Regions from separate parts of the uncultured Psychrobacillus sp. genome, predicted to be linked through region 2. Evidence: riboswitches for the same ligand, from Rfam matches in the RefSeq annotation. Region 2 holds a riboswitch; each other region holds the start of a gene.
The links. Region 2 has a riboswitch for S-adenosylmethionine ahead of metK (methionine adenosyltransferase). Riboswitches for the same ligand answer to the same signal wherever they lie in the genome.
Positions count from the first base shown of each region.

Region 1: it holds a riboswitch for S-adenosylmethionine, as region 2 does, so the genes downstream of both, Q0371_RS05800 (PLP-dependent transferase) here and metK (methionine adenosyltransferase) in region 2, are expected to answer to the same signal.
Region 3: it holds a riboswitch for S-adenosylmethionine, as region 2 does, so the genes downstream of both, Q0371_RS12905 (MetQ/NlpA family ABC transporter substrate-binding protein) here and metK (methionine adenosyltransferase) in region 2, are expected to answer to the same signal.

Region 1 is NZ_CALIED010000023.1:43,100-53,867, forward strand. It holds gene Q0371_RS05760 (YhgE/Pip domain-containing protein) at 1-1,724, shown strand, start outside; gene pepT (peptidase T) at 1,795-3,021, opposite strand; gene Q0371_RS05770 (lysoplasmalogenase) at 3,055-3,708, opposite strand; gene Q0371_RS05775 (M3 family oligoendopeptidase) at 3,893-5,590, opposite strand; gene Q0371_RS05780 (DUF2087 domain-containing protein) at 5,738-6,493, shown strand; gene Q0371_RS05785 (hypothetical protein) at 6,610-7,011, shown strand; gene Q0371_RS05790 (YdcF family protein) at 7,102-7,689, opposite strand; gene Q0371_RS05795 (glycerol-3-phosphate acyltransferase) at 7,708-8,349, opposite strand; SAM riboswitch class I at 8,494-8,610, shown strand; gene Q0371_RS05800 (PLP-dependent transferase) at 8,732-10,024, shown strand; gene Q0371_RS05805 (homoserine dehydrogenase) at 10,149-10,768, shown strand, end outside.
Region 2 is NZ_CALIED010000026.1:16,614-27,381, forward strand. It holds gene pckA (phosphoenolpyruvate carboxykinase (ATP)) at 1-1,271, opposite strand, end outside; SAM riboswitch class I at 1,488-1,605, shown strand; gene metK (methionine adenosyltransferase) at 1,797-2,993, shown strand; gene Q0371_RS06705 (gamma carbonic anhydrase family protein) at 3,206-3,721, opposite strand; gene Q0371_RS06710 (alpha/beta hydrolase) at 3,832-4,623, shown strand; gene Q0371_RS06715 (DUF4083 family protein) at 4,942-5,130, opposite strand; gene Q0371_RS06720 (malic enzyme-like NAD(P)-binding protein) at 5,329-6,645, shown strand; gene Q0371_RS06725 (isoprenylcysteine carboxylmethyltransferase family protein) at 6,675-7,220, opposite strand; gene Q0371_RS06730 (3-oxoacyl-[acyl-carrier-protein] synthase III C-terminal domain-containing protein) at 7,222-8,304, opposite strand; gene Q0371_RS06735 (class I SAM-dependent methyltransferase) at 8,351-8,920, opposite strand; gene Q0371_RS06740 (TIGR01212 family radical SAM protein) at 8,917-9,873, opposite strand; gene Q0371_RS06745 (MFS transporter) at 9,997-10,768, shown strand, end outside.
Region 3 is NZ_CALIED010000066.1:84,957-95,724, reverse strand. It holds gene Q0371_RS12940 (branched-chain amino acid aminotransferase) at 1-543, opposite strand, end outside; gene Q0371_RS12935 (DUF1273 domain-containing protein) at 540-1,094, opposite strand; gene Q0371_RS12930 (YuzF family protein) at 1,187-1,414, shown strand; gene Q0371_RS12925 (manganese catalase family protein) at 1,427-2,320, shown strand; gene Q0371_RS12920 (alpha-hydroxy-acid oxidizing protein) at 2,577-3,719, opposite strand; gene Q0371_RS12915 (methionine ABC transporter permease) at 3,780-4,451, opposite strand; gene Q0371_RS12910 (ATP-binding cassette domain-containing protein) at 4,448-5,467, opposite strand; gene Q0371_RS12905 (MetQ/NlpA family ABC transporter substrate-binding protein) at 5,650-6,459, opposite strand; SAM riboswitch class I at 6,553-6,666, opposite strand; gene Q0371_RS12900 (hypothetical protein) at 6,992-7,645, opposite strand; gene Q0371_RS12895 (pyridoxal phosphate-dependent aminotransferase) at 7,914-9,077, opposite strand; gene Q0371_RS12890 (carbon-nitrogen family hydrolase) at 9,163-9,942, shown strand; gene Q0371_RS12885 (PaaI family thioesterase) at 10,024-10,500, shown strand; gene Q0371_RS12880 (hypothetical protein) at 10,718-10,768, shown strand, end outside.

The DNA of each region.
Region 1 (10,768 bases), on a different contig from region 2:
CACAGGTGACGAAAAGTGCTACAGAAAAAATTCGTGAACAGCTAGGAAACAAAATTACGGAAACCTACACCAAAACATTATTTGCACGATTTGGTGATATTTCTAATGGATTTGCTTCCGGTGCTGATGGTTCTAACAAATTGTATGAGGGTACAACAAGTCTTTCGGCAGGTACAAGTCAACTGCTACAATCTTTAAACGAAAAATCAGGAGATGTTCAGAAGCTTGCAGTTGGAGCTAAAACTGCTGAGGATGGAGCTAGCCAATTACTTAGCTCGATTAAAAGCGGAGAGAATGACATTAAAAAGCTGGCTGCAGGATCAAAAGAGGTTGTGCAAGGCTTAGATTCTCTAAAAGCTGGATCTGACCAGGTATTGAATGGTTTAAAGACTGTTAACACAGGCAGTTCCACATTATCTGCAGGCTTAGAAAAACAGTTGAAACCAGGGGCAGAGCAGTTAGCAGGTGGAATTGCTAAAGTGACAGAATCTACGAAAACGCTTTCAGGAGGATCTCAAAATCTTACGGAAGGCTTGAAGGGTTATTTAGCAAAACATCCTGAGCTTGCAAAAGATGTGGAATTTATGACGCTTGTAGGTACAAGTGATGCAATTTCAAAAGGTCTCACTCAATTTGATCAGCAAGTTCAACCATTAAAGCAGGGTGCTGACGCTTTAGTTGCTGGAGCGACTCAGCTTACCACAGGGTCTAAGCAGCTGAATGCTGGGATCAATCAACTGGTAGAAGGACAAACGGCAGCTAATGCTGGGATCAATCGACTTAAAACAGGGGCAAATCAAGTGGCTAATGGGAATGCCACTGTTGCAAGTTCATGGACGAAGATTGGCAATGCAGTTACTGATTTAAAGGCAGGGCTTACACAAATTAGTGATGGTAACCAAACTGTTGCAGTTGGTTGGGAGACAATGACTTTAGGGGTAACATCACTAAACGATGGTGCAAATCAATTGCAATCTGGAAGCCAAGAGCTTCAAACTGGCTTAGCAGGTGGAGCGGAACAAGTAAATGGTATTCAGGTGAGTGAAGCTAATATAGCTAAATTCTCTAATCCGGTTAGTTTTAAGGGGGAGACGGTGAACAGCTATAATTATTACCGTGATTCTACAGCCCCATATATTATTTCTTTAGCTTTATTTGTTGGAATTTTAATCTTATCTTTTATCGTTGATTTCAAAAGACCAGTTACTTTGCCAGGTTCATTATTTAGCTGGTATGCAAGTAAACTTATGCAGCTTTCATTATTTGCAGTTGCTCAAGGTTTATTAGTATCTTTATTTTCATTATTCTTCTTGAAACTTCAGGTTACTAATGCGGGATTATTTATACTGTTTACTGTTTTTGTAAGTCTAGCGTTTATGTCTATTGTATTCTTCTTGATAGCATTAGGAGGTAATATTGGTCGATTTATTGCTCTTGCATTCATCGTTCTTCAATTATCTACAACAGGCTCGAACCTACCAATACCTATGTTACCGGAGAACTTACAAGCGCTTAGTAAATTCTTACCGCTAACGTATTCTAATGCAGGGCTTAAATCCGTTATTTCTTTAGGAGATCCAGGGTTTATGCTGGCAAATGGTTTTGTACTTCTAATTTGCTTAGTGGCATTCCTTGTACTGACATTTATCGTATTTGCTGTCAGCTACAAGCATGTATCTCGCTACATTGCAGAAAGAAATCCAGTAACAGAAGCTACAGTGTAATAAGATATGCTAAAACGGTAAAAGAGACACTCGCTAAATATGGCAAGTGTCTCTTTTATCTATAGCTTAGTTATGCTTTATTTTCAAAGGTTTGAATAATCCCTTTCATTACTTCTGTAGCTTTTTCCATTGCATTTATAGAGATATACTCATATTTCCCATGATAGTTTTCTCCACCTGTAAAGATGTTTGGTGTTGGCATACCCATGAAGGAAAGCTGAGAGCCATCTGTCCCGCCACGGATAGGGATAATTAATGGTTCTATGTCTAAGGAAATCATAACATCCTTAGCAATATCTACAATTTCCATAACAGGTGTAATTTTTTCACCCATATTATAATATTGATCTCTTACATCCACCACGATTGCGTGTTCTCCGTATTCAGCTTTAAATTTTTCTGCAACATCTAGAAACAGTTGTTTTTTAGCTTCGAATTTTTGGCGGTCGTGATCACGAATAATGTAGCCTAGCTCTGATTTTTCTACATCCCCGTTGAAGGACATCAAGTGAATAAAACCTTCGTCCCCACTAGTTTTTTCTGGAACTTCATCCACAGGCATATGGGATTGGAATTTAGTTGCCATCGTAATGGAGTTCACCATTTTTCCTTTAGCAGAGCCAGGATGTACACTTTTCCCATGGGTAGTAACTTTAACACTAGCAGCGTTAAAGCTCTCATATTGCAGTTCTCCAAGTGGACCTCCGTCCATTGTGTACGCGTATTTAGCTCCGAATGTTTCTACATCAAATTTATGTGGTCCGCGACCTATTTCCTCGTCAGGCGTAAAGGCCACACGAATTTTCCCGTGTTTTACTTCGGGGTTTTGAAGGAAGTATTCCATAGCAGTCATGATAATAGCTATACCTGCTTTGTTGTCAGCTCCTAATAAGGTCGATCCATCTGTAGTCATTAGTGTTTGACCAACGTACTTTGTTAATTCAGGGAAGTCTGCAATTGACATAACAGTATTCTTATTCAGTTGAATGTCTCGTCCGTCATAGCTTTCAATTAGCTGAGGATTTACATTTTTTCCTGTGTAATCTGTTGCTGTATCCACATGTGCCAAAAAGCCGATTGTAGGTACTTCCTTATTTGTGTTAGCTGGTAGAGAGGCAAACAAGTATCCATTATCATCTAATGTGATCTCTTCCATCCCAAGTTCTGCTAATTCCTTCTCCAATAAATGAAGTAAGTCCCACTGACCTTCAGTAGAAGGACAAGAAGAGCTAGCGGCATTGGATTGTGTATCTATTTTAGCGTATCTAGTTAATCGATCGATAAGAATTTCTTTCATGATAAAATCTCCTCCAATATGCAAAGCATATATTTATTTTAACAGATTATTCCGTGTTGAGGAATAATGCGAAAATATACTGTATGAGAAGAGAAATTGTGCACCATAGTAGGAGAGCATTACAAGTGCATGCTCATAAGGGATAGCTACTATAAACTTATTAATCGCTAGGATGGAATCAGAGAATATAAATAAGATGGCACCAATTATGGCGAACCTATTACCTGTCTGTAATGCATGCCAGCCCATAGTTAAAATAACACCTATATACAGAACAACAGCAACTACTAAAACAAATTCTCCTTCAGTCCATAAGGTGCCTGCAATCCAAATAATCATAATAAGCCCATAAAGAAGTAACAAAGCTGCTGCCCACTTAGGGATTGTGTTTTTCTTTATTCTTCTGAACGCAAAAATATAAACGATATGTCCTATTAAAAATGTGATGAGACCAATAATAAACCAATAAATTAGTCCGTCTGCTAGCATACATATAAATAATCCTAATATGATAAGTGTCTTGTAGCTCTTGGGTAAACCAGGTGGTTGAACACTTGCAAAAAGAATAATAAGCAGCATAGGAATAAGTTTGAACATTATTTTAATACCAACCGGATCATGAGGTATCAAAAATATATAAATAATTCCCATAATCGCAATTGTAATTGCTAATATTTTACTTGACATAATAACACCCCTTTATACTTACATTCGTTATCTTCTATGAATTACCTGCTATTGTATGAGCGCATTATCTAAAAGATTCTAACAAATACAAAAAGGCTAATACCCAAAATGAGGATAGCCGTGACGAAAATCACGACCATCCTCTATAAATGTTTGTATAGTTAGCGTAACTCAGCTTGCCTTTTTAAAGAGCCGCATCATCTACGCTGTTTAAGTAATCCTCAATTGTACCAATTACAGATTCGACGCATCCTTCCTCAAAAGGAGAAATGAGGTTAGCTTCTTTTACAAGCTTAGTGAAGGACATAGAGCCCCCAAGTTTACAAAGGTGTAAGTAATCCTTCCATGCAGAGTCACGATCCTCTCTTGAACGCTTCCAAAATTGGAATGCACAAATCTGTGCCAACGTATAATCGATGTAATAGAAAGGACTTGCATATATATGTCCTTGGCGCTGCCAGAAGCCACCAGCCTCATAATAACTGTTTCCATCATAATCACGATGAGGGAGGTACGTTTGCTCAATTTTTCTCCATGCTGCTTTTCTTTCTGCTGGTGTCATTTCTGGATTTTCATATACAATGTGCTGGAATTCGTCTACTGCCACGCCGTAAGGAAGGAACAGAAGACCACTACTTAGATGGGCAAATTTATATTTCTCTGTTTGGTCCTTGAAGAAAAGCTCCATCCATGGCCAAGTGAAAAATTCCATACTCATCGAGTGGATCTCGCAGGATTCAAACGTTGGCCAGATATATTCCGGTATCCCGATATTTCTACTTGTATAAACCTGAAAAGCATGACCTGCTTCATGAGTTAACACATCAATATCTCCAGATGTTCCATTGAAATTAGAGAAAATATAAGGAGATTCATAGTCATCGATAAATGTACAATATCCTCCAGCTTCTTTTCCTTTTTTAGCTTCTAAATCCATTAGGTCCCGGTCAATCATAAACTGGAAGAATTCCGCTGTTTCTGGAGAAAGCTCCTCATACATTTTCTTTCCATTGTCGATAATCCATTGAGGAGAACCTTGTGGAGTTGCATTTCCAGTTAAAAAGTTAAGTGGTTCATCATAAAATTTAAGCTTCTCTACACCAATGCGTTTAGCCTGTCTTTCGTGTAGCTTATTGGCAAGAGGAACTATATAATCACGAACCTGGTCACGGAATTTTTTTACCATCTCCGCATTATAGTCGATTCTGTTCATCCGAATATAACCAAGCTCTACAAAGTTTTTGTAGCCAAGAGTAGTTGCCATCTCATGACGTAGCTTAACAAGTTGATCATAGATGTCATCAAATTTGGCTTCATTTTCTTGGAAAAACCCAATAGAAGCTTCTCTAGCTTTCTTTCTTATTTCGCGGTCTGTAGACTCTGTAAACTTTCCAAGCTGTGCTAGTGTATATTTTTCTCCCTCGAACTCTACTTCTGCAGATGCAACAAGCTTAGAGTAGTCAGAGGTTAGTTTGTTTTCCTTTTGCATTAAGCCGATCAACTCTGAAGAGAATCCTTTAATCTGAAAGTCTGCCAAATCAAATAATTGGTTGCCCCACTTTTTTTCTAGCTCATTGCGGTATGGGGAAGCTACAAGAACCTTGTAGTATTCTGTGACAAGCTCATCTACCTCGGGACTGATTTCATCTAAAAAATCGCGTTCCTTTTGATAAAATTCATCGTTTGTATCGATAGAAGCTCGGATATAAACAAGGTTTGCTTGAGTAGAGAAGTTGTTGCGAATCGAGTTAATCTCTTCAATTATTGAATTTTGCTCCTCTACAGAAGTAGCTTCCTTCATTTTATCTAATAAACTATGAAAAGCTGTCTTCATTTCTTGCAAATCTGGTCTTTTGTATTCGTATTCTTTGAATGTAACCAATGTATTTCCCCCTATTTTCTTGTAATCCTTCCTTTTAATTGTTTATTATTTTCAGAAAAATTGCAACAGTATTATTTAATTTGATTTAAAATAGATATTAATATAAAATGTTTGTATATTTACAAACGAAAAGGAGTTATGTTTGTTATGAGAGTAATTGAAAACTTTTTGGACGCATCTATGGAAGAGATGAAAAAAGGGTATGTGGAGGAAAAGGAATGCTATCAATGTTTATTATGTGGGGAGAAAGTTGAAAAGGGCTTAATATATCCTGAAAATAATGTTTTGTATGAATCGGAGCGATTTATGAAGCTTCATATAGAGAAACAACATAACTCTGTATTTGATCATTTAATTGGCTTAAACAAAAAGCTAACTGGCTTGACGGACCATCAAAATAGCTTATTGCAACTGTTTTATGAAGGGAGAAGTGACTTAGAAATTCAAAAGGAGTTAGAGATAGGGAGTGCCTCGACTATTCGAAATCATCGATTTGTCTTGAAGGAAAAGGAACGCCAAGCAAAGATATTTTTGACAATGATGGAGCTGTTGAAGGAAAAGGACAGACATGCCCCTAATTTCCTGCCAATTCATAAAAACGCTACGATGGTAGACGATCGTTATAATATAACAGCTGATGAACAAGCAGAAGTAGAGAAAAAATTCTTCCCAGAGGGAATAAGTGGTCGGATGATTAAGTTTCCGAAAAAGGAAAAACAAAAGCTTGCAACACTACGAGTAATTATTAAGCAATTTGACAAGGAAAAGCAGTATAGCGAGAAAGAAATAAATGAAATTCTAAAAAGCATATACGATGACTATGTAACCCTCAGACGCTATTTAGTAGAGTACGGGTTTTTAGATAGAGAAGATGATGGTAGTGCTTATTGGTTAAAAGGATGAGGAAGAAGGGAATTGAATCCAATTCATAATTAGAAAAGTATAAAGACCATATATAAAAGTATTGAAAGGTAACTTATTCCACCCTTGTCCGTCTAACAATGTAAGGAGGGGATAACGTGAGACAACTTGCATTATTTTGGGGTTTGATCATTTTCGTTTTATTAACTGCTGTTGGATGTTCTAATTCATTGAACACAGAAAAAATAGAAGTTCATGAAACTAAAAATCCTGATGCGGAAGAGGTTTTAACATTAGACCCTGAAGCCGATATTTTTCAACTCGATGGTGTGATTTATAAGACTAAAATTGACTGGGTTGAGGAACTAACTTTAACAAAAGGCGAGCAAGTAGGGGAAATAAAAATAAGAAATGATTCAGACACAGACTTTGAAGATGAAATGTCGAATAAGCTCCCTGTGGGTTCAAATATTTTTTCTACTATAGAAAAAGAAGGCCCTATTTTACTCGTTGAATTAGAAGGTAAACTTCTGAAATATTATGCACTGGTCGAGGGTTAATAACTTTCCTATAATTCGCAAATGAGCGAGCTGGGGGAGGGAGAAAGAAGGGGGTAGCAAAGCTACTCTTCTTTTTTTATCCCTCCCTTGTTATTCTCCGGAGACAAAGGTTTTTAGCAAGGCCGCTCTTTCGCGCAAACGTAGTTTTGCCTCTGAAATTTGTGGTGTCCTAGCTGCTACCACGTCTGCGTCCCATCCTATTCCCTCAGCTATAATTTTTGCTCGCTGTAAATGGAAATCACTCGTAATAATTGTGACAGAGGTAACGCTGTCAGGGAGAAGCTGTTGAGAGTATAAAAGGTTTTCATACGTAGAGGTAGATTGATCTTCTACTATGATTCGACTCTCCATAATTCCATTCTCTACGAGATAGTTCTTCATGACTATAGCTTCTTCTATATCCTCATCTTGTCCCTGTCCTCCAGTAACAACAAGTTTTACAGATGGGTATTTTTCAGCATAATCTAGTGCTGCTTCCAAACGATAAAGAAGTGCTAGAGAAGGGATGTGCCCTTTTTTGACCTTGGCCCCTAACACAATGGCATACTCATTGGAACCGTCGGCCTTAGGCTTTAACCCATCCTCGAGCCATTTACTTGTAAGCATCCACATACCTAATCCGCTCGATGCGATTATTATGAATGGAATGACCACAATCCACCTCTTTTTTTTGCTCATTTAACTCACTCTTTTCCTTTAAACCGAAGGCTTCTTTTTCTTTATAACAGAGGAAATTTTTGTTTCTTCGTTCCGTATTAATCGTTGGACATTCTCTATGTGTAAGAAGGAAGCCATTAAAAATAGGAAGCCTGCTATTAAGATTGGCCCTGTTCCATCTGCTGTCCAGACAGAGGCTCCTAAAAATATGAGGTAAAAAAACAAAACCCCAATCAACAAATAATCTGTTAAAAGTGTAACGCAGATTAATATAAGCAATCCAGCCAGTCCGACCGGCCAATGTAATGCAAGTAAAACCCCGATAATGGAGGCTGTGCCTTTCCCACCTTTAAATTTTGTGAAAACTGGAAAGTTGTGTCCTAAAATAACCGCGGCACCAGCTAGATAAAGAAGTAGATCCAGCTCTGATGAACTAAACAAGCTCCACTGCTCAGAAAGTACACGTACGCCAATAATCATAATGGCACCCTTTAATATATCTATGACTCCCACTAAAACACCATACTTCCAGCCAAGTACGACAGTAGCATTGGATGCTCCGGAATTATTTAGACCTTCTTTTTTTATATTAACTCCACTCATCCATTGAGCGAGTTTAGATCCATGTAGCGAACCAATAATGTAGCCTGTTAGGAGAATGCTAACAATCCAAACAATCATTCTATGACACCCCTTATAAAATTATTCTATCTATTATATTAAACGATTAAAAAAAGAAGAAGTTTCAGAATTTTTATAAAATGACTTGACATCTAAATATATGGAGACTTATACTGTGTAACAAGATGGAATACTAATCAAATACTCTTATCAAGAGTGACTGAGGGAATAGGCCCTAAGAAGTCCGGCAACCACCAAGTTCTATAACTTGGAAAGGTGCTAAATCCTACAAATTCTTTAATAGAATTTGGAAGATAAGAGGAGGAACATGTCATCAATTTGACCCCTCTTCTTAATTGAAGAGGGGTTTTTATAGTTGTCAGTTCTATAATCCTCTCTGGCCTCCAGCATCCATCTAATCTACTAAATCGGAGGAATTCAAATGACTAATCTTCAAAAAGAAACACTTCTATTACACGGTGGACAAACGCCTGATCCAGTGACAGGATCTAGAGCAGTACCTATTTACAAAACAACCTCATATGTATTTCAAAACACAGAGCATGCACAAAATCTATTTGCCTTGAAAGAGACTGGTAATATCTATTCCAGAATCACAAACCCAACAGTAGATGTTTTTGAACAAAGAATTGCATTACTGGAAGGAGGAACAGCAGCAGTAGCACTTTCCTCAGGAGCAGCAGCCATAGCATTTTCTATTTTGAACATTGCTGGAACTGGAGATGAAATTATAGCTGCTGAAAATTTATACGGAGGAACTTTTAATCTATTTGCACATACACTCCCACGTTATGGGATTACAGTAAAATTCGTAGATTCCTCTGACCCAGAAAATTTCCGTAAAGCTGTTACAGACAAAACGAAAGGCTTCTTTGCAGAAATCATTGGAAATCCAAGCTTAAATGTTCTAGACGTAGAAGCTGTTTCAAAGATTTCAAATGAAGTAGGAGTTCCATTATTAGTAGATAACACATTTGCTACACCTTTTGGTTCAAATCCTATAGAGTATGGAGCTAACATTGTTATACATTCTGCAACGAAGTGGATTGGAGGACATGGGACAACAATTGGTGGTGTAGTAGTAGATGGAGGGAATTTCAATTGGAACTCCGATAAATTTCCAGGATTTACAGAGCCTGATGTTACTTATCATGGGCTACGTTATGGAATCGACGTACCAAATGTGGCATTTGCAATTAAGCTAAGAGTTCAGTTGCTTCGGGATTTTGGTCCTACTCTTAGCCCAGAGGCAGCATTTTCCTTTCTTCAAGGACTAGAAACACTTCACTTAAGAGTGCCAAAACATAACGAAAATGCACAGAAGATTGCAGAGTACTTAAATGCAAATGAGGAAGTGTCATGGGTTAACTACTTAGGGCTTGAAAACCATCCAACGCACGAGCTGGCTAAAAAGTATTTAAAAAATGGCTTCGGTTCTATTCTGACATTTGGAGTGAAGGGAGGCAGAGAAGCAGGTAGACAAATTATTGATAATATTGAAATTTGGTCTCATGTTGCTAATGTAGGAGACGCAAAATCCTTAATTATCCACCCAGCTTCTACTACTCACCAACAGCTTACTCCAGAGGATTTAGTAAAAACAGGTGTTACAGAGGATCTAATCCGCTTGTCTGTTGGCTTGGAGGCTGTTGAAGACTTACAAAATGCACTCGAAAAAGTACTTTTGAGAAAAACAAATGTCCTCTCTAGATAGAATCCTATTGTATAATGAATAAAAATAGTCTACAATATGTAAAATAGTCAATAAATTTATTGAAATATTACACAAGTGCGATTATTTATATTCAATTGTACAGATTCATTTTGGAGGAGACAGCATGGCAAAAATAAAAGCAGCGATTTTAGGGTTTGGAACAGTCGGCCAAGGGATTTATCACATCGTAAATGAAAAAAGAGAAGACTTAAAAAAATCATTAGGGTTGGATATTGAGATTTGTGCAATCCTGATAAATAATTTAGCAAAAGAAAGACCTGAAACTCCAGGAGTTTTGGTAACAGACGACTTTGAGGATATTGAGAATATTCCTGGACTCCAGGTAGTTTTTGAGGCAATTGTCAACGAAGAGCCCGCATATAGCTATTTATGCAGAGCGATTGACAAAGGCTGTCACGTGATTACTGCAAATAAAGTCATGTTCTCTAAATATAGTATTCCCTTACAGGAGCGCGCAAAATCACGAGGTGTATTTGTAGGCTATGAGGCTACTACAGCTGGTGGGGTGCCAATTATCAAGACTCTAAAAAACCTGCTTCAAGTGAACTCTGTAAAGAAAATTCAAGGAATATTGAATGGAACATCCAACTATATTTTGACGCAAATGCGTATAGAGGATTCGCCATTTGAGAGTGCCTTAAAAGAAGCACAGCTGCTTGGATATGCAGAGGCTGATCCTTACAACGATATATCTGGTCAGGATGCATTTCGCAAGCTAATGAT
Region 2 (10,768 bases):
ACTAAGAATACTTGAGCACCGTGCTCATCGATTTTCTTCCCAAGCATTTCAGCGTACACAGTTGCATGTAATGGTAGGAATGGAGAACCGAAGCATGTTGAGAATGCAGGTTGTGGAGAAGTAATTCCACGCTCTGTACCAGCAAGCTTAGAAGTGAATCCACTCAAAAAGTGATACATTGCTTGCTCTTTAGTAAGCTTACTGATTGGAGGTAACACTCCAAATGCATCTGCAGTTAAGAAGATGATTGTGTTTGGGTGACCAGCAACAGATGGATCAACAATATTATCTATATATTGAATTGGATAAGCTGCACGAGTATTTTCAGTTAATGAGCTATCCGTATAATCAGCAGTACGAGTAGTAGGGTCTACAACTACGTTTTCTAAAACTGTACCAAATTTGATAGCGTCAAAAATTTGTGGCTCATTTTCTCTTGTTAGGTCGATACATTTTGCATAGCAGCCGCCTTCGATATTAAATACACCATTATCAGACCAGCCGTGCTCATCATCACCAATTAGTTTTCTTCCAGCATCAGCAGATAATGTAGTTTTTCCAGTACCTGATAGACCGAAGAATAATGTTACATCACCTTTTTCTCCAACGTTAGCAGAGCAGTGCATAGGCAAAATATTTTGTTCAGGCAATAAATAGTTCATAATAGAGAATATAGACTTTTTCATTTCTCCTGCGTATTCCGTACCACCGATTAAAACGATGCGTTTTTCCATGGATACAATGATAAATGTTTCTGAATTAGTTCCGTCAACAGCAGGATTTGCTTTGAAGTTCGGAGCACTAATGACAGTGAAGTCTGCTTTATGAGATATTAACTCCTCTTCAGAAGGACGAATGAATAATTGGTGAGCAAACAGGTTATGCCAAGCGTATTCGTTGATTACTTGGATGCTTAAACGTGAATCCTTGTCTGCACCAGCGTATCCTTTAAAGACGAATAGTTCATTTTTTTCCTTTAAATAGTTCATAACTTTTGAATATAATGCTTCAAAGTGCGAAGATGAGATAGGTTGGTTTACAGATCCCCAATCGATTTTGTCTTTTGAGATAGGTTCCTCAACTATATACTTGTCTTTTGGAGAACGTCCTGTATATTTGCCCGTCTCTGCTTTAACAGCTCCAGTGGAAGTTAGTACTGCTTCTCCTCTTGACGTAGCTTTTTCCACTAATTGTGGTACTGATAATTGCAGGCTAATATTATTACCAGCTAACAATTCGTTCAGTTCGCTCACAGTATCGATTGAATTCATATAGTATTACCATCCTTTATTAAAGTTTTTAGCTCTTCACGGAAACATCATAAAGAGGATTTTTCGTTGATATGTGAAATAGTATAACACATTAAACTAAATAGTCTACACTAATTAAAGCTCAAAAAATGATTTTTTTTGTAATTGTGAATAAATAACAAATTTACCTGTTGACTTATTTTGCTAATATACGTATGATGGTGAATTGAACGGATACTCTTATTCCGAGCGTGTGGAGGGGTTCAGGCCCTATGAAACCCGGCAACCTGTAATTATACTTACGTTACAAAGGTGCCAAACCTGATACAAGGTGAAATTCCTTGATTGATAAGAGTGAAAGGTGTTTATGATATTAATCCCTTTCCTCATGTAACTACGTGAGTGAGAGGTTTTTTTATATTACATCGCCCTAAATCCTTGTGTGCCAAGTCCGAAACGGCTTCAAGTTTACTATAGGCTTGACATGGGAATGAGTACCGTATCAATTCCTGAGAGAAATCTCGCAGGACATAGGAGGGAATTTTTTTGACACAAAGACGATTATTTACATCGGAATCAGTAACAGAAGGTCATCCAGATAAAATTTGTGACCAAATATCAGATGCTATCTTAGATGCGATTTTAACGGAAGATCCAAACGCTCGTGTAGCTTGTGAAACAACAGTTACTACAGGTTTGGTTTTAGTTGCTGGAGAAATCACAACCTCTACTTATGTAGACATTCCAAAAGTAGTGCGAGCTACTATTCAAGAAATTGGATATACGCGAGCTAAATATGGTTTTGACTCAGAAACGTCAGCAGTTCTTACAGCTATCGATGAGCAATCGGTTGATATCGCTATGGGAGTTGACCAAGCACTAGAAGCTCGAGAAGGTTCGATGTCTGATTCTGATATTGAAGCAATCGGAGCTGGGGACCAAGGTTTAATGTTTGGCTATGCTTGTAATGAAACACCAGAGCTTATGCCACTTCCAATTAGCCTAGCCCACAAATTAGCTCGCCGATTAGCTGAGGTTCGTAAAGACGAAACATTAGATTACTTACGACCAGATGGTAAAACACAAGTAACAGTAGAATATGACGAAAATAACAATCCAGTTCATATCGATACGATTGTTATTTCCACACAGCATCATCCGGAAGTAACGTTAGAACAAATTCAAAAAGATTTAAAAGAACATGTTATTAAACCAGTAGTTCCTACTAATTTAATAACAGACGAAACAAAGTACTTTATCAATCCGACTGGTCGCTTTGTTATCGGTGGTCCACAAGGGGATGCAGGTTTGACAGGTCGTAAAATTATCGTAGATACTTACGGTGGGTATGCTCGTCATGGAGGAGGAGCTTTCTCTGGTAAGGATCCAACAAAAGTAGACCGTTCTGCAGCTTATGCAGCTCGTTATGTGGCAAAGAATATTGTTGCAGCTGGTCTTGCTGATCGTTGTGAGGTACAGCTTGCTTATGCAATCGGAGTAGCACAGCCTGTATCAATTGCTATTGATACATTTGAAACAGGTAAAGTATCCGAAGCAGATTTGGTAACTTATATCCGTGAGCTATTTGACCTTCGCCCAGCTGGCATAATTAAAATGTTAGACCTTCGTCGCCCAATCTACAAGCAAACTGCTGCTTACGGACATTTTGGACGTACTGATATTGATGCACCATGGGAAAGAACAGACAAAGCAGAGCTATTAAAGCAAAAGGCTGGTCTATAAAAGAGTCTTCTATTACAGAATGCCTCTTATAAAAACAGAAGGTATTAAGAGATTGATCTCTTAATACCTTCTGTTCTTTTTATACTTTTATACAGATGATCTGAAAACTAAGTGTATTTAAAGGAGATTAATAATTGGGTGCGTTTACTCTTTATGGATTAATGGGTATAAATTATATAAAATATAAGTATGGTTAAATTTTTTAATCATTTTTAAATTGGTTTTATCGATTTATAGTATTGTCCTTTTTCAGCATACTCATGAATAATTCGTTGCACATCTTTTTTATCTTCCTCATTTAGTTCTCGTATAACCTTTGCTGGACTTCCAAAAGCAAGCGTATTAGGTGGAATTTTTTTGCCTTGGGGAACCAAGCTTCCTGCTCCAATAAAAGCACCCTCACCTATTTCAGCGCCATCTAATATAATGGAACCCATGCCAATTAAAGCACCTTTTCGGATTGTGCAGCTATGTAAAGTGACCTGATGGCCGACAGTGACCTCATCTTCAATGATTAATGGGTTATTGGGACTTTGGTGTAGGCAACTTAAATCTTGAATGCTTACTCTACTTCCGATCACAGTAGGGGCAACGTCCCCTCTAATTACCGTATTAAACCAAATTGTAGTCTCTGGTCCGATTGTAACATCCCCTGTAATTGTGACATAATCAGCAATATAAACTGATTCATCGATCGAAGGTTTCTTATCTTTGTAAGGATAAATCAAAATAGACACACTCCTTTATTTTATTAGAATATAATTAATCCTATCAAACAAATGGGAAGAAGGAAATAAATAGTACGTGGAGAGTGTTTTAGAAATGAGGTATGTTGAACATGTGGAAATGGGAATCAGATGAAAAAGCAAAAGCAGTAGTAATAATTGTTCATAGTGCCTATGAGCATCACAGACGCTATGCTTGGTTAATCGAAAAATTGAGAAGCTCTAATTGCCATATAGTAATGGGAGATCTGCCAGGACATGGGGAGTTGGTGAGAGCAAAAACCATCCATGATGAATCTTTTGATCTTTACAAAGAATACATAAAACAAGCAGTACAGGTGGCAGTTTCCTATGATCTTCCTATATTCATCATTGGACATGGTCTTGGGGCAACCTTGGTGATGAAAATGTTACATAAAATAGAGGTCCAGTATGCGGGTGTTATCTTGACATCGCCATGGCTACAGTTAAACAAGCTTCCATCTAAATGGACGAAGACTTTAGCTAAAATCTCCGTACAGCAAAAGATAAACCACGATATTCAGCTCAAGGAACTCACTAGAAACTACGGCGCTTATCAAAATCTAGTTGATGATCCTTATTATCGAACAATAATTTCACATGGCTGGTATAAAGAGCTGGAAAATGAGATGAGAACGGTTAGTCAATATCATGAATCTATTCCTAATGTTCCTTTACTATTGATGACGGGTGAAAGAGATAAAATTACGGATACAGCAGCTGCTAAAGTATGGCTGAAAAAACAAGAGCTTTCGGATTATCAATTTAAGGAATGGAAGAATTGCTTTCATGACTTGTATCTAGAGCCAGAAAGAGAAGAAATATTTACGTATTCCCACTCCTTCATTAATAATGTATTACGATCCATCGGGTATATCGTGTAATAATTAACTGGCCACTAGAAACTGAAGTACTAATAGAAATGCTTCAATCGAAACGAAGGACATGTTTAATTTGAATTACAATTCCTTAAAATATACGAACGAATAATCCATCATTTGAAAAAAATATAATAAACCTTAATAAGTGACTAGGACAAAGCCACCTTAGAAATAAAAAACCACTAAAATTTTACGAACAGTAGAATTTTAGTGGTTTTTCTTCGCTATGGTACTCCGCTCGAACAAGTTTTTCCCTCTATATCAAATAGATATGCTTACTATTTCAAGACCTGAAAGGGAGACTAATTATGTTCAGCTTTTCTATTTTGAAGATTTATTCTCTTCTAACAACATGATAATTTTGTCCAATTTTTTGTCAATATCTGATTCAGAAGAGGTATGAGACGATCTTGGTGTGGTATTTATTAATAGTCTTCTTATAAAAAGTGTGAATGATATTACTCCTAGCATGATTAAACTCAAAATAATGATTAACGTAATAGTATCCATAATGACCTCCTATATTTTCCTAATTATACCACTTTATGATGGTGGAAAAAGTAATTTTAAAGAGAAGGGTTACATAGATAAGGTGAGCACCTACTTAACTATCACTTTTATCTATATTAAATGTTTCATTATCAAACAAATAGAATTTTTGTGTTATAATCATATAATTCAAAAATAGTGAGAGATTAGGAGAAAACTATGGAAAACCAACATATTATTCGTAATATAATAGTAGAAACACCTTCTAAACCTGGTAACTTTGCTAAGGTAGCAACTGCAATTGGAATGGGAGAAGGCGATATAGGGGATATTACAACTTTAAAAAGTGGTGCTTTAACTACTATTCGCGACATATCTGTTACAAGCAAGTCTAAAAAAGATTTTGAGAAAATTATAAGTAATATAGAAGCTATTGGAAACGGTGTGAAGATTCAAGCGATCAGTGATGATGTGTTGAAAGCGCATGAAGGTGGAAAGATTGCGATGAAGAGCAGATATGACGTTCGTTCACTAGGAGACCTTCAAAGAATCTACACACCTGGTGTTGCTAGCGTTTGCATGGAGATTGTCAATGAACCAGATAAGGCTCAATATTTTACGTCCATCGGAAATTCGGTAGCTATTGTTACGGATGGAACTGCTATATTAGGGTTAGGTAACATAGGTTCTGTTGCAGGTATGCCGGTAATGGAAGGGAAATCTGTACTGTTAGATCAATTTGTAGGATTGAGCGGTATACCGATTCTATTAGATACGAGCGATCCGGACGAAGTAGTAGAAACTATTAAGCATATTCACCAAGGATTTGGTGCAATATTGCTTGAAGATATCGGTTCACCACATTGCTTTGAAATAGAAGAAAGATTAAAAGCAGAGCTTCCTATCCCTGTTATGCATGATGACCAGCATGGAACTGCAGTGGTAGCATTGTCTGCTATACTTTCTGCATGTCGAGCTACCGAGGTAGACATCAAAAATGCAAGGATTGGTCAGATAGGCTTAGGAGCAGCAGGATTAGCTATATGCCGTATGTTAATGGCCTATGGAGTAGAAGATGTATATGGATTGGATCGTCAGGAAGCGGCAAAAGAGCGTCTGCTTCAGTACGGTGGTCAGACAATGAATTCTTTAGAAGAAATGATGGGGAACTGTGATATTATCGTAGCTACTACTGGTGTTCAAGGTTTGATAAAACCGGAGATGGTGCGAAAAGGTCAAATCATATTAGCGCTTTCTAACCCTAATCCAGAAATCCTTCCATCTGAAGCGATTGCGGCTGGAGCAGCTTTTGCTGCAGATGGTCGCTCAGTAAATAATGTAATAGGATTCCCAGGAATTTTTAAAGGTGCTTTAAATGCTGGGGCTAAAGAAATCACGTATCCAATGCTGATTGCAGCGGCGAAGGCAATTGTGGATTATACAAGACCGGGTGAGCTAATACCAAACCCATTAGATCCTGCAGTCCATTATATTGTCGCTCGCGCAGTCGAAGAGGCTGTAACGAAACAAGCTTAATCTAAAAAGCAAAAAGAAGAAGATACCAGCTAGGAAGCTGAAATCTTCTTCTTTTTTAATGCTTCTTCATAATCTGTTGCTTCTATTAAAGCCTTCTCTTCTAATGGAATCCGAACGGAAAGCATTGCAAGGTTTAATAGCGTGAACGCAAGTGCTGTAAAATATGCCTGGAACATCAGTGGAAGTAACAGGATTTCGGTACAAACAACAATATAGTTAGGGTGTCTGAAATATAGATATGGACCTTTTGTAACTACGTTAGTGCCAGGAAGTATAATTATTTTGGTATTCCAAAACTTTCCGAGAGATGTCAGGCACCACACGCGAAGTAATTGGACTAACAAGAAAACGAATAAAAATACTGGGAATAATGGAGAAATTCCTCGATCCAATAAAACAACCTCTGCAATTAGAAAAAGAAAGAAGCTTATATGAAGTGCTAGCATGTAAGGGTAATGGGAAGCTCCCACTTCGTAGGCCCCTTGAGCTAGCATTCGTTTCTCGTTTCTCTTAGCAACAGCTACTTCGACTAATCTCTGAATAATGACTAGTGCTATAACGATGAAAAATAACATATCAATCCCTCCAATTTAATAGCACTGCTTCGCCACAAAAACCAGGGCCTAGAGCGACTAGCATGCCATAGTCATTAGGAGCATTTTCTTTAAGCATAAATTGTTCTAATACATAGAGAACCGTTGGAGAAGACATATTTCCATGATTTTTTAGCACTTCTCTTGAGATAGCGGTTTGGTCTTCGGATAGATGAAGGGTATCCTCATACGCCTTTAACACTTTTTTTCCTCCTGGATGAGCAACAAAGTTAACGATATCCTCACTCGTAATCTTTTCCTCGCTCAAGAATTCGTGCATAAACGGGCCAAGCCATTTGGAGATAATCGTCGGTATGCTTTTCGAGAATACTACATGTAAGCCACTATTTTTTACTTCCCAGCCCATAACATCTTCAGAATCTGGCATCCATTTGGACGCTGTATTAATGATATGAGGTACGGGTCTTTTGGTTCCAATTTCCACATCGTCCCCGCAAACTAACACGCAGGCCGCTCCATCTGCAAAAAGAGAGGCACCGACTAGATTACTCTTAGAATAATCATTGGGTTGGAAGGTCAAGCTACATAGCTCAACACAAACAACGAGCACCTTGTCAGAAGGATGTGCCTTACAGTAATCAAATGCTCTGCTTATGCCTGCTGCCCCGCCTGCACAGCCTAGTCCCCACAATGGAATACGTTTTAGCCTGTCTGAGAAGGGAAGATGATTCATCACCCGCGCATCGATACTTGGAGTAGATATACCAGTGCTGCTTACAAAGATAATAGCATCAATTTCTTCAGGGGAGACGTTCTTCTCTAGGAAAGAACTGTTTTGAAGGCAGGCTTGGATTACTTCTACACTATATTTGGTAGTAAGCTCAATATACAGAGAATTTCTCTCTTCAAATGAATGATTCGTTTGATGCCACTCTAGTGGTACACAAAAATTTCTCGATTTGATATCACCGTTTTCAAATACTTTAAGCAAGCGTTCAAGCTGTGGGATTTTATCTTGAAAAAGCTCTTTCGTTAATTGTTCTATGTTGGATTGTTCTAGGGAGTATGGAGGTTTATATGTACTAACGGAAGCTATTTTTGGCATGGTAATCTCCTTTTTATGTTAGTTTCTCCACCCTTCATCCATTTATTCACCTTTCCTTCATTTTTTCTATGGCAATGATAAATGGAGGGTCATTTTCTTGGTTTAGAAATTGGTAGCATAATACATGAACGAAAGATTGAGGGAGTTGTTGAACAAAAGAAATGACTTCATCTTTTTCTTGTTTACCACCCTCATGTCCATGATAAACTACTAAAACAATGAGACCTCCAATTTTTAGAAGATCTAATAAGGATGTAATTGCTTGAATAGTGGAGTTACCCCTAGTAACTACCTCATGATTACTACCAGGTAGATAGCCTAAATTGAAGACAGCTGCTGAAATCTGTTTGTCGATATAATTACTTACATTGCCGTGACTATCTAAAATTAGAGAGACACGATCTCTGACAGCCGCATTACTCAGTCTTTCAGAGGTCGATTCAATTGCTTCTGTTTGGACATCGAATGCAAATACATGTCCTTGATCGCCAACTAAGCTGGCAAGGAATAAGGTGTCATGACCATTTCCAGCAGTTGCATCAACTACCGTATCTCCTTCTTTTATCACATCCTGAAGAAGCTCCTTTGCATAAGGAAGAATTCTTTTTAGCTTCATAATAACTCACCAGTCTTCGTAAATAGTTTTCCTTGATAGCTTTCTCTCTTAGCGAGTTCAGCATCGATTCCATTCAACACTTCCCATTTGTTGGCACTCCACATTGGTCCAATCATTAAATCAATAGGACCATCTCCTGTAATACGATGAATGATCATCTCAGGCGGGAGAATTTCTAATTGGTCAGCTACCAGCTGGATATATTCATCTCGTCCCATAAACTCTAACATTCCTTTTTCATATTGCTTCACCATAGGAGTTCCTTTTAATAGGTGCAGAAGGTGAATCTTAATCCCTTGAACATCTAGCTTAGCTACCTCTCTGGCTGTTTCCATCATCATCTCTCTATTTTCTAATGGCAAACCATTTATAATGTGAGTACAAATACGGATACCATGCTTTCTTAGTTTAGAGACTCCTTCTATATAAGTATTAAAATCATGGGCTCTGTTAACTAGCCTTGCTGTACTCTCATGGACTGTCTGTAGACCGAGCTCAACCCATAGAAATGTCCGTTCATTTAACTCTGCCAAATATTCTACTACGTCATCTGGTAAACAGTCAGGTCTAGTCGCAATAGAAATCCCCACAACTCCTTCTAGTGCCAGAGCAGCTTCAAACTTTTCTTTTAACACAGGGAGGGGGGCATGTGTATTCGTATAAGCCTGAAAGTAAGCAATATATTTTCCTTTCTTCCATTTCTCATGCATTTTATCTCGAATTTTTTCAAACTGCACTGGTATAGGATCTACTTTGTCACCTGCAAAATCGCCACTACCAGCAACACTGCAAAATGTACATCCACCATAAGCGACCGTGCCATCTCGATTTGGACAATCAAACCCTGCATCAAGCGCCACCTTGAAAATTTTCATATCAAAGGTATCACGCAAATATCGGTTCCATGTAAAGTATCTCTTCCCGTCTGAAGGGAATGGAAAGTTATTGTTCATTAGTTTCACTCCTTAACAGGATTATTTTATCATGAAACTTTGACTTGGTAGATTTAATTATCTTGAAGTGCAGTTTAAAAAAAGCTACAATATTTTGAGTGTCTAAGGAAATGAGGAATATTAATGCCAAAAGCAGTCTGGCTTTTAATTATTGGAATGTTTATTAATACACTGGGGAATTCATTTTTATGGCCCTTACATACAATCTATATGCATGACTACCTTGGTCAATCGTTAACGATGGCGGGGTTAGTGTTGATGCTAAACGCTGGAACCGGTGTGATCGGTAATTTGTTAGGCGGGTTTTTATTTGACAGAATAGGCGGCTATAAATCTATAGTGTTTGGAATTCTGTTATCCATACTCTCGTTAGCAGCGCTAACCGTTTGGCATGATTGGCCAGAATATGTATGGCTAGTCGCTATTCTCGGGTTTAGTGGTGGTATCATCTTCCCAAGCATGTATGCGATGGTGGGGAATGTATGGCCGGAAGGTGGACGTAAAGCGTTTAATGCTATTTATTTAGCTCAAAACTTAGGTGTTGCTATTGGTCCAGCCTTAGCTGGAATAGTTGCAGATCATAATATAAATAATATTTTTGGAGCAAATCTACTCGCCTATGTGTTCTTTTTTGTTATCGCTCGTCAGTTCTATGGAAACATGTCTAACGTTTCAAACCATCAGGCCTCAATTTTAGGAGAAGAGAAGAAAATTAAACAAATGGCACCTTTTTATGCAATGATGATTGTAACATTTGGTTATATGCTTACTTGGATCATTTATGTTCAATGGACTTCGACTATATCAACCTATGTACTAGATTTAGGAATTACATTAAAGCAGTATAGTCTTTTATGGACGGTCAATGGGATACTGATCTTGGTTGCTCAGCCGA
Region 3 (10,768 bases), on a different contig from region 2:
TAAAAACTGGTATGTTTCTTCTATTGTATAATTTGTGTCAAAATCGTCAATATAATTTAAAGGTAGATTGACTTCCCACAAGCCATCTCCAGCAGAGAACATGACACTGTAATTCATTGCTTTTCCATCAAAATGTTCATTCAAATATGCTTTTACTGCATCTCCATATTTTTTTTGAAGGGATAGTCCGAACATAGCTGTATATACTTCAAATACTTCATCGTACTCAAAGGCGATAGCGTCTACACTTAATGTTTCGAAATGAGGAGTCTCTAAGTACATAAACTCGTTCATTTTTTCTTTAAAATGAGTAATAGGAGTTTTTAAAAAGGCGTTAGATTCTTTTGAGATTAATTCCTCTGTTTCTTTAACGAATCTTTCAATGATGGCATTTTCAAATAGTTTGTCGCTTTCTATTACGGATATACTGGCAGTTTCCGATAAAAGTTCATTAGTTAGAGCATAGTCATGCTCTTCTTTTGTCAGTGAGATATGTTCTCCTGCAATTTCCGTGATTTTTTGAGTTAGTTTCTTTTTTATCATATATAATCGTTCCTTTCTTCATCTGCAATTACTTGTAAGTCGTATGCGTCAATACTAATTATAGGGTAGTTATTATTTTCTGCATAACTTTGAGCAAGTTTTTTTATAAATTTTGGTGAACCTTCATTTTCGTCATCATAAATGATTAACATGGCATCCGTATTTCTAATGAGAAATTTATTTTTTTCGATAAATTGCCACGGCGCTTCATAAGGCTTTTTTGTCACGCTCGTATGAAAATCAGCAAGTGCAATAAGCCTATGATAGTTTTCCTGCTTTTGCTCATTCCAATTTTTCTCTTGTTCCAGGAATGGTGTAATAATAGAATATTTTAACTGGGGAAATTCCTTTTTTAGCTCCACTACTAGCTCTGCTGCCCATGTCTCCACACCTAGCTGTCCACTAAGAATAACCCATTCCAGTCCTTCATCTAGGAGAGCACGCATTTGATTCTCAATCGCTTTTTTTATAATAGGAATTCCAGGATGGCTATCATTAAATATCCCTAATTCATGGGCTTTATACCCAGTTACCAAAAGTCTTTTAATCATTTTCTCTTCCTTTTCTTAAGTTATTGAGTAATGTGACCATATACTACATTTTCTCATAAACTAATATGAATGCAAAGAAGGGATGATGGAAGTTGAATGAAAGAAGTAGCGTGGAGTTTGTAAGTCCATTTGATGGTTATGTATTCCAAGCAGCAGAAAGTTTAATAGGCACTAATATTGCAGTGCAAACGACTAAAAATATCCTTCAAGGAAAATTGACAGCAGTCGCTCCAGATCATCTTGTCGTAAATGTAGGTGGAGTTCCTTTTTATGTACGTATACAAGCTATCGTTTGGATTTCTCCGAACATATCTAAATGAAAGGATGGTTGATTGTTTAATAGAGTAGATAAATTGTTGATTGAATTGCCCAATTTAGAATATGGAGATGCAAATGCGGCTTCCGCTGTGCAGGAGCTCTTAGGTGGAAAATTTGGTGAAATGTCGACACTTAACAACTATATGTATCAATCCTTTAACTTTCGTGGCAAAACTAAGCTAAAACCATTCTATGATTTGGTAGCCAGTATAACAGCGGAGGAATTTGGTCATGTGGAGCTCGTCTCCAATACGATAAATCTATTATATAAAGGAACTAGCTTCAGTGGAGAACCAGATGTGGCACCACTACAAGATGCCAAAAATATGCGAAACACTTATGCTTTTATAGCCAATGCTCAAACCTCCTTAGCCGGAGATTCCATGGGGAATCCTTGGAGAGGAGATTATGTATTTTCGAGTGGTAACCTAGTATTAGATCTTTTGCATAATTTCTTTTTGGAATGTGGTGCAAGAACCCATAAAATGAGAGTATATGAAATGACTGATCACCCAACTGCTAGGGAAATGATCGGATATTTATTAGTTCGCGGAGGGACGCATATTATCGCTTATGCAAAAGCCCTTGAAATAGCTACAGGTGTAGATGTAACTAAAATGTTGCCAATCCCTAACCTTAATAATCGTGCGTTTGATCAGGCACGAAAATACGAGGATTTAGGATATGGGAATGTACTTTTTACATGGAACAACGTAGGCGATTATAAAGACATTGATAAAATCTGGAAGGGTAAGAATCCTACAAGTGGGGACCAATTAATTGTGAAGGAAGGTAGTCCTAAAGGCTATAAAATTCCTGAATTAGAATCTCTCCCGGAAGAATTCGCTCCTGGTATCGGTCCAGAGGAATTCCAAGCCATTGCCAAACGATTAATGTCTAAAATGTAAACTGACATACAGTTAGGGAATAAGGATGCTTCAGAAAAACAAATGGCTAAAGGGTGTCATACATTGTATCGGCATTCTACCTTGAGCATACCGGTATGTCGAACAAAACTGGAACAAACATTATATAAAAATAAATAAATACTAATTTTTTCCTAAATGTGTTTGTACCATGTACCGATCATTTGATAGACACAAAAACCCCCATTTTCATAGAACGGGGGTTTTCATTATTTGTTTGATTGTTCATCTAATCTCGTTATTCTTTCGTAACCATCATGTGCTGGAGCTCTTTCATATTACGAACACCAGCCAAGGAGATAGAAACCTTTGTCTCTTGCAGGAGATTCTCTAGGACTCTTTCTACACCTAGTTGTCCTCCAGCAGCTAGCCCCCAAACGAAGGGGCGACCGATACATACAGCAGAGGCACCAAGAGCTAGAGCCTTTACAGCATCAGAGCCTCGTCTAATACCACTGTCAAATAAAACAGGAATTCTTCCATCAATAGCTTCTACAATACCAGGAAGTGCATCAATACTGGCAATAACGCCATCCAGTTGCCGTCCACCGTGGTTAGAGACAATGATGCCGTCTATTCCTTGTTCAACTGCTAGCTTGGCATCCTCTGGATGGAGGAGCCCTTTAATCAAAATTGGGAGGGAAACGTGGTTCCTTAGCTCAGCAATATCATTCCAGTTCAAGGTAGGATGATATATATTCTCCAAAATACTATCAACGATAACCTCCTGAGAATGCTCTGGTAAAGCAGCCATAAAAACAGGGTCTGAAGCATAATTACCTTGGCCAAAGCCGCGCTTTAAAGGAGAGAACTGGTTGCGAATATCTTCTTCTCGCCAACCGAGCATAACTGTGTCTACTGTCAGGACAATTGCTTCATAGCCGGCAGCTTCTGCACGTTTAGCCATACTAAACGCTATCTCTTTGTTAGATGACCAGTAGAGCTGGAACCATTTTGAGCTTCCGGGAGTTGCGGCAGCAATCTCTTCAATAGAAAAACTTGACACAGTACTTTGTATGTAAGGAAACTCATAATTAGCTGCAGCCTTTGCCACAGCAATTTCTCCATCTTCATGTGCAATTTTATTTACTCCAACTGGAGCGATGAAGAGGGGGTGAGGATAGGTTTTACCAAGTATTGTTACTTCGGTATTTAGGGTAGATACATCATTTAAAAATCGTGGAACGATTGAGTACTTCGAAAAACTATTTATATTTTTTCGATAGGTTTCTTCTCCACCAGCAGATGATCGAATATAACCAAAGGGACCAGCCTCTAATGTTTCTTTTGCAGCCTTCTCTAATTCGTTAAAGTCAATTGGATACTGTTCATTATTATCTATATTGCCTAATAGTAGGTCATTGTTTTTAGCGTTACTCAACGTATTCACCTCTCATGGAGTACTAGTTTAAAACTTTCTTTATACGAATGGATTTAATAATTAGTCCTTTTTTAATCTTGCAGCTAATCGGTTGCCGAGAGACTGAATGCCTTGAACTAAAATAATTAAGATCACAACTATGACATACATAACGTCCGTTTCATAACGTAAATGTCCATAACGATAAGCTAAATCTCCTAAACCACCAGCACCGACCATGCCAGCCATAGCAGTTGCTCCTATTAATCCAACCGTTGCAATTGTTAATCCTAATATGATAGATGGTCGTGCCTCTCGCAGCAGCACATGCCATATAATGAACCGTGTTTTGATCCCCATGGCTGTATAAGCTTCAATTACTCCATTTTGAACTTCCAAAAGGGCGGACTCCATCAGACGGGCGATGTAGGGCGCAGTATAAATAACTAGCGGAACGATAACACCTTTCACACCGATGGTCGTACCTACAAGGAATTTCGTAAATGGTAGGATAAAAAATAATAGAATGATAAATGGTATAGAACGAATAACATTTATGAGAAGGTTACTTAACTGGTATACGATTGCATTTTGTAATGCTTGCCCAGGTCTCGTTAAAACAATTAGTATACCTAAGGGAATACCGATTAGGATGGAGATTAATAAAGAAATCCCTACCATTTGGAAAGTTTCTATGGTGGCTTTTCCGATTAATGGGAGCCATTGATTGGTAAATTGTTCAATTCCACTCATGAGTGCACCTCCAAGTTTTCTGTTTCAACACCGCGTTCGTTTAGAAATTGGATTGCAGACTGAACTTGGTCCGGGTCTCCGACTAAATGGATGACAATATTACCCACAATCCCATTTTTCAACTCGATGATATTGGCGGTTAATATATTAGGCTGGACTTCAAATCTTTGGCTAACCTCTGCTAATAAGGGCTTACCAGTGCTCTCTCCAACGAAAGTTAAACGTGTAACAGCACCTGTTACATGGAGCTGAGAAATTAGAGACGGGGATAGATTTCGTTGACTGATTGTGCTTAAAAACTTCTTTGTAGTTGGATGCTTTGGCTTTGTAAAAAGGTTAATCGCAGTGTTTGCTTCTACAACTTCTCCTTTTTCCATTACATACACATGATCACATATTTTTTGAATGACATTCATCTCATGAGTGATTAGTAGAATAGTGATACCCAGCTCTTTATTTATTTTTAATAGCAAATCCAAAATGGAATCAGTAGTTTCAGGATCCAATGCACTTGTTGCTTCATCGCTTAATAGTACTTCGGGTTCCTGTGCAAGGGCTCTAGCTATTGCGACGCGTTGTTTTTGCCCTCCTGAAAGCTGGTTTGGATAGCTTTTATACTTATCAGATAAACCAACTATTTCTAAGTACTTTTCTACTCTACTTTTTACTTCTGTTTTATCATAGCCGAGTAGCTTTAATGGAATGGCAATATTATCATAAACAGTTGCTGTTTTTAGAAGGTTAAATCCTTGAAAGATCATTCCTATTTTATTTCGTACCATACGTAGCTTCGCTGGGGGGAGGGGGGTAATGTTATTGCCGTTTATGTATACTTTTCCGGATGTTGGTTTCTCTAAGAGATTAACACAGCGAATGAGCGTGCTTTTCCCTGCACCGCTATAGCCTATAACCCCATGAATTTCACCTTTTTTTACGTGTATGCTTACATTATTTACAGCCTTTACCGTACTACTTTTACTGTTGAATTCTTTGGTAATATTTTCTAAAACTATCATGAATGATCTTCCTTTCTAAAGAAACGCCGGCAGAGCTATACGCTTGCGTTTTTCTTGATGTCTAGCTTCGGCGCCTTGCCCCTCGGGGTCAAATGGGAAAATACTCTGGTGGCTGTGGACCTGCCTCCTCGCATTTTCCCATTTGCCTGTCGATTAGAGATAGGCGCCTACGCTTTTCTAATTTACCAACCTGCTAGTGCGGAGCCTTGGAATTCTTCTTCAATAAATTCTCTAACTTCGTCGGAATGGTATGCTTTAATGAATTTTTGGATGGCAGGATCATTTTCGTTTTCCTTACGAACAACAATATGGTTAACGTATGGGGAATCAGCTGACTCTAACAAAATTGATTCTTCTCCAGGGTTAATACCAGCTTCTAAAGCATAATTGGAATTGATTGCTGCAGCATCGACCTCACTAAGCTGTTTTACTATTTGCGCTGCCTCTAATTCAACGAATTCAAGGTTTTTAGGGTTTTCTTCAATGTCATGAATAGAAGCATTTCCTTTTTTACCTTCTTTCACTTTGATAAAACCATTTACTTCTAATATGTCTAAAGCTCGTGCACCTTGTGTTGGATCATTCGGTAGTCCAAAGGTAGCTCCATCTGGCAGTTCATCGAAGGATGTATACTTTTCAGAATAAACGCCCATTGGAAGTAAAATAGTCTCAGCGACTGGTACTAGCTCTGTATCATTATTTTCGTTAAATGAGTCAAGAAAAGGTAGAGTTTGATAACTGTTTGCGTCCAAGCTTCCTTCATCAAGGGCAGTGTTTGGAAGTATGAAATCTGAAAAAGCCTTAATCTCAATTTCTAGTCCATCACGTGCTGCAATTTCAGCAACAACCTCAGTAACTTGTTCATGTGGACCTGACGTAACGCCAACAACTAATTTATTTTCATCTAATGGTCCTGATGTAGCATCATCACCACAAGCCGAGAGCAACCCTGTTAATAAAACTCCTGATAACACTAAGCTAAATTTTTTCATTGTAATTCCTCCTGAATATGTATTAATAAAAACGAATAAATATAAAAGCCTCTCTTTCAAAAGAAAGAGAGGCACACAAATATGTATTGTCCTCTCTTATCTTCCAAAACAAAATGTTTTGCAGGATTTAGCACCTTTCTATACTTTTTTAGTATAGATGGTTGCCGAGCTTCAACGGGCCAGTCCCTCAGCTACTCTTGATAAGAGATAATAATCTATTAAGTTTTTCGTTTTTACTATAGAAAGAATTTACTACACTGCTCTATTGAAGTCAATAGATATTTTTATATTTTTATAATTGTTTAGAAAAATTCAAATAGAATATTATATAAATAATTATACAAAAGTGATTTATGTGGAAATACTAAGATGGGAGCATTTAAAAGGTTTACATTTAGCTTTACGCTTTATTTTCATGGTTATGTTAAAGGTAAGGGGTGATTTAAAATTCATATAAAAAGTGAGCTGGAAATGTATCTCCAAGCTCACTTTTTATGTGCATTTTTTTACTAAAGCCCCTTCGGTGACTATTTTAATTCAGTAATGCAAGTTTTGCTCTAGATGGAGTTTCATACTTTACAGTAACTCCATTTAACATGGTATTGTTTTGTACAATATAATACCCACCACCTAGACCATACATGGGAACATATCCATCAAGTGGTTGTTTAGCTGAATACACTCGGAATTCTTCGTTAGGCATTAATTGTCGGATAGGTTCAAGACCAGGTTCGCCACCATCAACACTATTAATTACTTTAAATAAAGTAGTTTCCTTAAGGATTGTAACCTTTCCGATTTGACCTGCTTTAAGTTCCGTTTTTCCCCACATAACTTTTGTAGAAGAATCTACTAATAATGCAAGTTTTGCTTTAGAAGGCGTTTCATACTTTAAAGCACTGTACATATTGACAAACAATCCGTCCCCTAGACCGTATTCTCCTCCGTATATATCTGTACGGAATGTATAGACACGATACTCTCCACCTGCTGGTAACACTTTTCCTCTAGAGCCATCCGCCTTATATGTTGCCACATCTGCGTAAAGTGTTACTTTACCAATCTGACCTTTTTTTAATTCCGTTTTCCCCCACATAACTTGTGTTGATGAAGCTTCTGATGTGATAGTGAAGGAAAATATCGCTACTAAAGTAAATACAATCGCTATAAAAATATTTTTTTTCATTTTTTACCTCCTACAATAATTAACCAATTGTAACATAAATTACATTCATATTTTGAAATAAATTAATATATAGGCTTTGAGTTCATTAAACTAGCCTCGAGCGTTAGTTTAAATACATTCTTTCACAAACTTTTTAATACCATTTTACATAAGTCTACCTTTGCCTTTAACATAGCCATTTTCATTTTAAATAACTTTTGCAAGAAGTTTTAAGTAAACTTTCAAAATAAAATACTGGTTATTTTAAAAACAGAAACTGATTTACTTGTTAAAAAAGCTGTAGCTTTTCTATTCTTTCTACAGCTTCGACGAGTCGATCCTCATCAACTAATAACCCCACCCGTACATAACCTTCTCCATGCTTACCGAAGCCGTTTCCAGCAGCGACTGCAACATCAGCTTTTTCTAAAAGAAGGTCTGCAAATTCCTCGCTAGTATAGCCATTTGGAACTGGAAGCCAAGCGAAGAAAGAGCCTTCTGGAGCTTTTACGTTCCAACCAATTTTTCTACATGCCTCTATGAAAATGTTTCTTCTTTTTTCATAAAGTGCTACTAATTCGTCTACACATTCTTGAGAGCCATTTAATGCTTCGGCTGCTGCAGACTGAACCGCAGGAAAGAGACTGACAAAGAGATGGTCTTGTATAATATTGATAGCTTCAATGATTTTAGAATTACCGACTGCAAAACCTACACGCCATCCAGCCATATTGTAGGTTTTAGAGAGTGTATACATTTCAATACCGATTTCCTTTGCGCCTTTTGCTTCTAAAAAGCTAACTGGTTTCTTTCCATCAAACCCAATACCTCCATACGCAAAGTCATGTACAACGGCTATACCATTTTCCTTCGCTAAATCTACCGTTTCTTGAAAAAATTCTGAAGTGGCAGAAGCTCCAGTTGGGTTATTAGGATAATTCAAATACATCAGTTTCGCAGCTTCTTTTTGTTCTGTAGAAAGCTGCTCGTAATCTGGAAGAAAACCATTTTCCTCTAATAGTGGCATTGTTTCAAATTGTACATTGGCTAGCCCAATACCTGATAAGTAATCTGGATAACCAGGGTCTGGAAGAAGCATTAACTCGTTATCATTCATCAAAGCTAAAGGTAGTTCAACCAAACCAATTTTAGTTCCAAATAAAATAGCGACTTCTGTATTAGGATCCAAATTTACGTTGTATTCGCGTGCATAAAAATCTACTGCTGCTTGCTTCAACTCATTTATTCCTCTGAATGGAGAATATTTGTGAGATTGAGGGTTTTTAGCAGCACTTGATAATGCTTTTACAATATGATCCGGTGTAGGCTGGTCGGGATTACCTTGTCCAAGATTTATTACATCTCTTCCTTCTGCCACAGCCTTTGCAACTTTTTGTACTAATGTTGCAAAAAACTGGGGAGGAAGATTTTTTAAACGATCAGAAAATTCCATGGGCAATACCTCTTTTTCTAAATAGTTGCATATATTAGTCAAATCTTATAACCTTTTTAGTATTATGTCTAGAGGTGGTGTCGGTATGAAAATTGCTTGTGTTCAGTTAGATATAGCATTTGGTAATCCTAAAGAAAATTTTGAAAACGTTGAAAAGAAGATTAGAGAGGCTGCAAAGCAGGGGGCTAAGTTAGTCATTTTACCGGAAATGTGGAACACGGGATATGATTTGACTAGATTAGAAGAGATAGCTGATAAAGAGGGGAACGATACAAAGAAATTATTAACCAAGCTAGCGACGGAATTACATATTCACATTATTGGTGGCTCTGTCTCTACAAAGAAGGATTCCCATTTCTATAATACGATGTATATTGTAAATGATTCTGGAGATATCATAACTGAGTATGATAAGGCCCACTTATTTAAGCTAATGGATGAACATTTGTATTTAAAAGCAGGAAACGAAAAAAACTTATTCGAAATCGATAATATAACGATGGCAGGGGTTATATGCTATGATCTTCGCTTTCCTGAATGGTTTCGTGCCCACTCTTTACTAGGAGCTAAAGTAATATTTGTGCCTGCTCAATGGCCTGCTGCACGGATTGATCATTGGAAAATTCTTCTGCAGGCAAGAGCAATCGAAAATCAATGCTATATAGTGGCAGTAAATCGAGTAGGAAAAGACCCGAACAATGAATTTAATGGTAACTCGATGGTGATTGCCCCTTGGGGAGAAATAGTATGGTTAGGTAATGAGGAGGAAACTAACGGTCTAGTAGATATTGATTTAAATCTTGTAGAAGAAGTAAGAGGTAGAATTCCAGTCTTTCAAGATAGGAGAGAATCATTATATAAATAATAATATTTATTTTTGAAAACTCTATATTTAAGTTGACTGATAGTTTGCTTTTTTGTATGGTTTGTTAAAGGGGGAGAAATAATGACAGAACACAAAATTGCTATACAGGATGAGTATCCGGATGATTTTGCTTGGTGTTATGGATGTGGTCGTTTAAATGAAGAGGGGTATCATTTAAAGACATATTGGAATGGAGAGCAAACAGAAACAATTTATCAACCTAGAGAAGAACATACTGCGATTCCAGGCTTTGTATATGGAGGATTAATAGGGGCTTTGGTAGATTGTCACGGAACCGGCTCAGCTTCACTTGCTCTTCACCGAAAAAATGGTTTTGAGCCTGGAAGTGGCGAAGCGCCTCCAAGATTTGTGACAGGCTCTCTTCACGTAGATTTTTTAAAGCCGACTCCTCAAAAGGTTGAGCTTAAGGCTATCGGTACGGTGGAAGAAATACATCCGAAAAAGTGGAAGGTGACTTCTGAGGTGTTTGCTGGAGACGTCCTTTGTGCTAAAGGGGAAGTAATCGCTGTTGTCATGCCTGCTACTTTTGCGAAATAGTAAATATAACAGTTAACACAGGATATTTTTCCTGTGTTTTTATTATTGATTAAAGGAAAATAGTGACTTTCTGCAAAGGTCGGTTACCCATGTTGTAACTGGATATTTATGTTAAAATATTAAAGAGTTTATCAATGTAGAGACTTTAAATGACACGATATAGGTCATTGTTTTTGAGGTAGAGTTGAATGATTTGTAATCTTTAAGGAGGGACAAAATGATAAAATCTGCAAAGGGTCAATTAATACTTTCCACAATAACTGCCACT